One region of the Marinomonas sp. FW-1 genome, then DNA from elsewhere that is predicted to be linked to it. Evidence: predicted binding sites of a transcription regulator. Region 1 holds the regulator's gene; the other holds the start of a gene.
The links. The regulator sigma-54, encoded in region 1, starts transcription at its own class of promoters, with help from an activator protein. The targets are predictions, from matches to a motif close to TGGCACNNNNNTTGCTNT.
Positions count from the first base shown of each region.

Region 2: a site for sigma-54 is predicted at 1,762-1,779, ahead of C1X04_RS11460 (HAD-IIB family hydrolase). Genes of this name have one in related genera too.

Region 1 covers NZ_CP025987.1:2,219,951-2,223,845, reverse strand. Annotated here, with positions in the region: gene mgtE (magnesium transporter) at 1-59, opposite strand, end outside; gene C1X04_RS10440 (HPr family phosphocarrier protein) at 68-337, opposite strand; gene ptsN (PTS IIA-like nitrogen regulatory protein PtsN) at 347-796, opposite strand; gene C1X04_RS10430 (RNA polymerase factor sigma-54) at 814-2,283, opposite strand; gene lptB (LPS export ABC transporter ATP-binding protein) at 2,359-3,084, opposite strand; gene lptA (lipopolysaccharide transport periplasmic protein LptA) at 3,088-3,594, opposite strand; gene lptC (LPS export ABC transporter periplasmic protein LptC) at 3,578-3,895, opposite strand, start outside.
Region 2 covers NZ_CP025987.1:2,450,723-2,454,617, reverse strand. Annotated here, with positions in the region: gene C1X04_RS11465 (glycosyl transferase) at 1-833, opposite strand, end outside; gene C1X04_RS11460 (HAD-IIB family hydrolase) at 887-1,708, opposite strand; gene C1X04_RS11455 (DMT family transporter) at 1,847-2,740, shown strand; gene C1X04_RS11450 (S9 family peptidase) at 3,179-3,895, shown strand, end outside.

The sequences.
Region 1 (3,895 bases):
CCGGTCTCAAGGGACTCGGTTACCGTTTGCAAATGATTAAGGGTGTTTTGCTCCGACATGATGCTCTTTACTCATCTTCACCGAAACGATTGTTGATTAATTCAACGATCGCGTTAATGGCTTCTTGCTCATCTTCACCATTCGCTTTGATTTTGATTTCGGTGCCTTTTCCTGCAGCAAGCATCATCATTGCCATGATGCTTTTTCCATCCACATTACGCCCATCTTTTTCGATGGTGATATCACAAGAAAAGCGTGTGGTTGTTTCTATGAGTTTGCCTGCTGCACGGGCATGCAAGCCAAGTTTGTTTATAATAACAATAGACTCTTCCAGCATGCTTTATACCTATATTAATGAGTTGAAAATACTGAATAGCTCTTCGTTGCTTTGAGCAGTACGCAGCTTGTCCAATGATTCTGGAGACTGTGCTAATTCTGCAATTTGAGCCAGTGTTGATAGATGTTGGTCACATTCATGTGGCGGAACAATTAACGCAAATATAAGATCGACAGCTTGTTTGTCTATAGAGTCAAAATCGATAGGCGTCTGTAGTGACATTACCACTACAGCGGTGTGATTTGCGGACTCTAGTCGACAATGCGGAATGGCTATTCCATTGCCTATACCAGTACTTCCAAGTTTTTCTCGACCTAGCAGTGCATCATAGACGGCTTCGTTATCACAGTGAAGTCGGTTTGACGCTACTTCCGCGAGGTTTTCTAATACGCGTTTCTTGCTAATGATATCTTGTTTTGCGAGAACGAGGTCTGCTTTTAATAATGATTTCAAGGACATGATAAAATGCTTTCCGTTTAGATCAGTCGTTTGCGTTCATTGGAAGGAGGGATGTTCATCGCCTCACGGTATTTGGCTACAGTCCGTCGAGCAACTTGTATGCCTTGATCTGCCAAAATGGCAGCTAACTTATTATCACTTAAAGGTTTTTTAGCAGGTTCGTCAGCAACAAGTTTTTTGATCATGGCCCTAATTGCTGTCGAAGAGCACTCACCACCAGAGGCTGTATTAACATGGCTCGAAAAGAAATATTTTAATTCAAATATCCCTTTTGGTGTGTGCATGTATTTTTGAGTGGTTACCCTAGATATGGTTGACTCATGCATGCCTACTTCTTCAGCTACGTCATGAAGCACCATTGGTTTCATGGCTTCTTCACCAAGCTCAAAAAAATCGATCTGTCTGCTGACAATGCAGCTGGCTACTTTTAGTAGCGTCTCATTTCTGCTTTGTAAACTTTTCATGAACCATTTAGCTTCTTGTAGTGAGTTTTTGATGTAAGAAGCATCTTCGGCTGTGGCAGCGGTGCTGGCCATGGCGGAATAGGTTTCATTGATTTTTATTGGTGGAAGAGCGTCGTTGTTTAATTCAACTTGCCAAACGTCATTACGTTTTTTGACTGACACGTCAGGAATAACGTAATCGGTATCATCGGCATCAATAACCGAGCCTGGGCGCGGGTTTAGTTGTTGAATTAAGCTAATGACTTCTTTTAGCGCTTCATCTTTTAATTTTGTTTTGCGGCTTAGTTGCGCAAAATCTCTATTGCCCAATAAGGGTAAATAATGGTCAATAAGGTTATAGGTGCTTTTGTATAGAGGGTGAGTCTGGAAAGCTTCTAATTGCACCAACAGACAATCACGTAAATCAATAGAGCAGACGCCGACTGGGTCGAAGCGCTGCAGTCTATGTTGAACCGCAATGACTTCTTCCATTTCTAGGTCTTCAAGTTCAATGCTTAGTGATTCGCAGATGTCGTCAGGTGTAATGCTTAAGTATCCATCAGGCTGGACACATTCAATGATGGCATAGGCAATCTCAAGGTCTCTATCAGACATGTGAGTAAGGTTTAGTTGCCAGATAAGATGGTCTTGAATGCTTTCAGCAGGTGCGTTACGGCTTTCAAAATCGCTATCGCCTTCAAAGCTAAGGTTGTCACTGACCGCAGCTGAACTTTGGTAAGTATCATCCCAATTGCTGTCTATGGATAGCTCTTCTGGGATGCTTTCTGTCCATTCGGACTCTAGGCGTGCTTCTTCACCGTTATCTAGAGGTGTTTCTGTTGCGCTTTTTGACTCTATGCTAGCAGGTAACTCATTATGAGTTTGCTCGTCATCATCAAGCTCAAGCAGTGGGTTCGACTCTAGGAACTCATGAATCTCTTGCTTCAAATCCAACGTAGAAAGCTGCAGTAAGCGTATAGCTTGCTGCAGTTGTGGGGTCATGGTTAGCTGTTGACCTAGCTTTAATTGTAAAGACTGCTTCATGGAGCAACTCTTTTTGTTTGAGTGAATTGGAACGAGTTGTGCATACTACTCCCTTTCTACAGCAATGATAAGGGGTTATAGGCGGAAGTCGTCGCCTAAATAGACCTTTTTTACTTGTTCATTGTTGATGACTGTACTGGCATCGCCTGATGCGATGATATAACCATTACCAACAATGTAAGCTTTATCGCAGATGTCGAGGGTTTCTCTGACGTTATGATCGGTAATTAGGACACCGATTCCACTTTCTTGGAGGTGTTTAATTATTTGTTTTATGTCACCAACGGAGATTGGGTCTACTCCAGCAAATGGCTCATCAAGCAGAATGAATTTTGGGTTCATTGCAACCGCTCTTGCTATTTCTACCCGGCGCCTTTCACCTCCTGATAATGCCATTCCTAAGTTGGTGCGGATATGGGTGATATGGAACTCTTCTAAGAGCTCTTCTAATCTTTCATGTTGTTGTGCTTTAGTGAGATTTTTGCGTGTTTCTAAAATCGCTAAAATATTGTCTTCTACAGACATTTTTCTAAAAATAGATGCCTCTTGAGGAAGATAGCCAACACCTTTTTGGGCGCGAGTGTGCATGGCGTCATGGGTGATGTCTATGCCGTCAATAAATATGCCGCCAGCGTCATTGGCGACCATACCAACTATCATATAGAAACAGGTGGTTTTTCCTGCTCCGTTTGGTCCTAATAAACCAACGGCTTGGCCTGATTCAACGGAAATTGAGACGTCTTTTACTACTTTGCGTTTTTTATAGCTTTTTGCAAGGTGTTTTGCTTCTAGTAAGGCCATCTATTATTTTGCCTCAGTAGTTTGTGGCTGTAAGGTCATATTGACGCGACCAGAATCTTTTTTCTCTGCGCTAAAGGTGCCATCTTGGATCATGTAGAGAATGTAATCAGCGGAGATAGAATTCTGCATACGGCTTAGGTATCCATCTCCAGTGATTTCAAGTTTGGATTCGTCGGTTTGGTAGTGGATTTCATTCCCTCTACTGATAACTATGTTGCCATTCCAATCTATTTGTTGACTGAATTTTGCTGGCGACCCTGTGGCTTCTAGGCTGTTAAATCTGCGGGTGCTTGGGTCTGTTGTGACTTTTAAATACTGTGCTTGGATTTCTATGGAGCCTTGTTTTACAAAGACGTTGCCTTTATAGATGGCTTCGCCTGAATTCTGGTCGAAAGAGGCTTCATCAGCTTGAATTTCTAATGGCTTGTTAAGGTCATCTGGTAAAGCGTAAGTGTATTGTCCAATAAGGGCAGAAGTGAGCAACATGCTGGCGTTAATGAGTTGTTTCATAGTTTCCTCGTACAGATCCTGTCATCACGACTTCTTCTGAGTTTATAAAGGTTGTAATCTTATTCGCGGAGGTTTTTCCTTGGGTTGATATCAAGGTAGCAGCTCCGTAGCTGGTCAATGATTTGTCTTTGTCTACGTAGTGCATGTTGTCCGAGCTAAGCTGGATGTCTTCAGACTGCTGATATTTTTTCGTTGCTCTTACGTTGTCTGTTAATAGAATATCATTACTTCCGTCTTCAATAACCCCTTTATCTGCTTTTCCATGCCATTGTCCCGATTCTGAATATCGGGCAACACTAGG
Region 2 (3,895 bases), 230 kb from region 1:
TCTTGGTGTTTGTGATCGTAAATGTCGGCAATGTCTACCTGACACAAACGGTTGGTCGAGTAATTACGATACATTTCACTTAGCACACCGATTTCTAAGCCCCAATCACTTGGAATGCGCAAATCCGTCATAACGTCGCGGCGGAACGAAAATTCACCAGCCAGCGGGTAACGGTAGCTGTCTAGATAATCTAAATAGTCTAAATGACCGAATACTTTTTTGAGTGAGCAAAGCAATGGAGTGACCAACAAGCGACTGACACGTCCGTTCATCTTGCCATTGGCTGCACGGGCATAAAAGCCCTTACAGAATTCGTAGTTAAAATTCGGGTTCGCCACAGGGTAAATAAGGCGCGCCAATAATTCACGGTCATAAGTGACGATATCACAGTCGTGCATGGCAATCGATTCGGCTTTGCCTGCCGCCAAGTTATAGCCCATACAGAACCAAACATTACGGCCTTTACCTGGGTCCGATGGAGAAAGGTGTTCGCCTTTTAAGACGCTATCAATTTCTCTAAGGCGAGGGCCGTCATTCCACAGCACTTTTACATTTTGCGGTAACACGCTGAAGAATTCTAAGGCGTGACGATATTGCTCTTCTGTGGCTCTGTCCAAGCCAATGATAATTTCAGACAAGTAGGGAACTTGCTGCAAGTGTTTCAAGATATTCGGCATGGCGTCTGTTTCCAGCTCGGAATACAGACAAGGAAGGATAAGAGACATTGGGCGTGTTTTCGCAAACTCACACAGTTCTTTTTCCATTTCTTCTAACGGGCGGTGTGCCAGATTGTGAAGCGTGGTGATGATACCGTTCTGATGAAAGTCGCCCATAATAATTCTCCTAAAGTCGTAATAATGGTTTGTTTTATTGTTCTTTTCGTCGCTTACAAAATACCTTGCTTAGTGAGTTGCAAATTAATCGCCTGAGCCCAGCCTTCCGGTCCATAAGCATCGGTTAGCCAAGCGTCGCAACGGTTAGGGATTTCTGGTGGCGCGTGCACAGGTGAGCGAATGACCACGGGAATATCGGCTTGGCTTAGCATGCCTATGTCATTTTCACCGTCGCCTAACGCCATCGTAATCACGTCATCGTCGCTCTGTACTTCATATAATTCTTTCAGCCATAGCATGGCGTTGGCTTTGTCACAGTGCTCGCCCATCAAATGCGCGAAGCGTCCGCCTTTTTGGATCTGCACGTCATATGGAGCAAGGTCATCACGAAGTGCGTTAAGAGCAAGGTTCGAATCTGTCCAAACCATGGGTTCCGTGAATTCTCGTTGCATCGCCAATTGTGCGTTCGTGCTATTTAACCCGGTAATGGACATAAGCTCTTGATAGGTCATATCGCTAAAACGCTTGAATGTGTATTGGTCTTGTTTATCGTTAGTCAGCTTGATAAGTTCGTCGCGCTTAGGGCCAAATGACTTGCGCCAATAGTCGCCGCAATCTTCTAGTTGTTCATCAATGGAAAGCGGTGTTTTCTTTGGAATGTAAACCGCAGAGCCGTTTTCTACGATAAAAGCGTCCTGGTGATTGAGCTCTTTTCTAAGGGAGGCAAGCTCTGCGAATGTCTTGCTAGTATTGATGATGCAAGGAATTGAGAAAGTCTTTAACGACTGAAGAGCCGCCAGTGCAGGCTTGAAACTGTAGGTGTGATGATCAAGTAAAGTGCCATCCAAATCGGTAAAAATCAAAAGTGTTGTCATGTCGATTCCTTTTCGGGTCCATCAAAATGCAGCTGGTGGACGTTAGTATGAGACTTGCAAATCTGGTGCCAGTGCGTAAAAGTGGGGCTTTCCTTATTAGGCACACGCCTAAGATTAACTAGGCTGTTGAACAAATTGATGACAAGTTTGCTACGTTTATGTGTCTTTGTGTTGTTGGCTTTGCTGGCGTTCGCGGCAAACTCGGTTTTGTGTCGTCTGGCGCTGAACGATGGCCTTATCAATCCCGCTCAATTCACCACATGGCGCTTACTTAGCGGCGCAGCGAGCTTGGTGTTGCTCTGTTTGTTTCAGTCTTTAAAGCATCAACAGAATGATTTAAAAGCCACCTGGTTAGAAGGTAGCTGGTTGTCTGCATTTGCGCTCTTTATCTATGCCTTGGGCTTCTCTTATGCGTATGTGACGTTATCGACCGGAATGGGAGCCTTGATACTGTTTGGCGCCGTACAGCTGACCTTGATCTTATTCGCTGTGTGGGCTGGGCAAAAACTGGTTTGGCTGGAATGGTTAGGTCTGGCGATAGCCTTTGCAGGCTTTGTTTATTTAGTGCTTCCCACTTTGTCGTCTCCCTCTTTATTGGGCTTCGTGTTAATGACCTTAGCAGGCGTGGCGTGGGGCTTGTACACATGGCGAGGCAAAATTTCGGCTAAACCTTTATTTGCCACCACTTCTAATTTCGTTCGTACTATTCCCATGATACTGGTCGCGTTGCTTGTTATTCATTTTTATAACGATGAACCAGAAAGCGCACAACTTGAAGGCATTATTCTCGCTGTTACCTCAGGCGCTATTATGTCTGGCTTAGGTTACGCTATCTGGTATTCCGTTTTGCCTTATCTTAGTGCTTCCATCGCTGCCGTGTTACAGCTACTTGTTCCCATCATCGCCACAATAGGAGGCGTGTTTTTTGCCAATGAATCCATCACTTTACACCTTGTAATTGCCACGTTAAGTGTTCTGGGTGGCGTATTGCTCGTTATTATCGCAAGAAAACGAACCCCTAAAAACGCCTAGTTTTGGTGCGTTTTTATCTCAATGCGCCATCGTTGATAGGTTTGTTGAGTAAAATTTGGTCGTTTTTCCCGACAACGTAAACATCCCTTCCCCTAATGTCTTCCAAGGGTTAGGTAGGGGTTACTACTTCGGGTTTTGACCCCGATTTACATCAGTCAACAAAATACCTTGCATTCCAAGCCACCCTGTAGGGCTGATGAGCGCAGCGTGATCTGCCGTGAAAGCGAAGCTTTCTTTTAGATGTAGATCACTATTTTATCTGAGAGTAAGGTGACAAAGCGGCTGCACATTATGCTGCCATGGGACAATGGCAGTCAGCGTTAGCACATTTTTATAAGCCAGATGAAAATACATAACAAGCACTGGAAAATAGCCTTAATTTTTATCTGACACTAAATTACACTTAGTAACTAAATAGCCAAGTGTTAGGTAGATAAAATGACATTCCGATTTATATCTTTAGTGCTGATTTTTTTAACTGTTTCTGTGAATGCCCAGAGCATAAGTACTCATGCTCTGGGTAGGAATGATGGTTCAAATGTAACTTATTACCTTCTTCAGCAATTAGATACGTCACCAAGCGATACGTTATTACTCATTCTTCAAGGCTCTGATTGCAATAGTGTTTTACAAGTCGAGTCAATATTTACGAGCTATAAAAATGTTTGGCCAGAAGCTGACGTCCTTTTAATAGAAAAATATGGTATCGATAAAAACGTGAGCTTTAGTTCCGATGCTGAACGTGAGGATTGTCCGGACCAATATATTCATAATGATAGTCCAGAACAGCGAGTAGCCGATATTCAAATGGTTCTTGATGTTGTTCGTAAAGGTGGCAAATATAACAACCTTATTATACTTGGGGGCAGTGAGGGGGCGGTTATTGCTAATTTAGTGACGACAAAAGTTGACGATATAGACGCAACGATTTCCTTCAATGGCGGTGGCCGAAAGTTTATCGATGATGTTTTACACAGTATTAAATCTGGCTCTGAAAATAGCGATGAAGCAGAAAGTAATATGTCGGGGTTCCGAGGTTTTTCTGATCACATTATCAATAGCAAACCATTTGAGCTAGAAGTAAGTGGGCATGGCTACAACTGGTGGTATCAAATGTTATCTATTGATCAACTTGACGTTCTCAAAAAAGTGAAC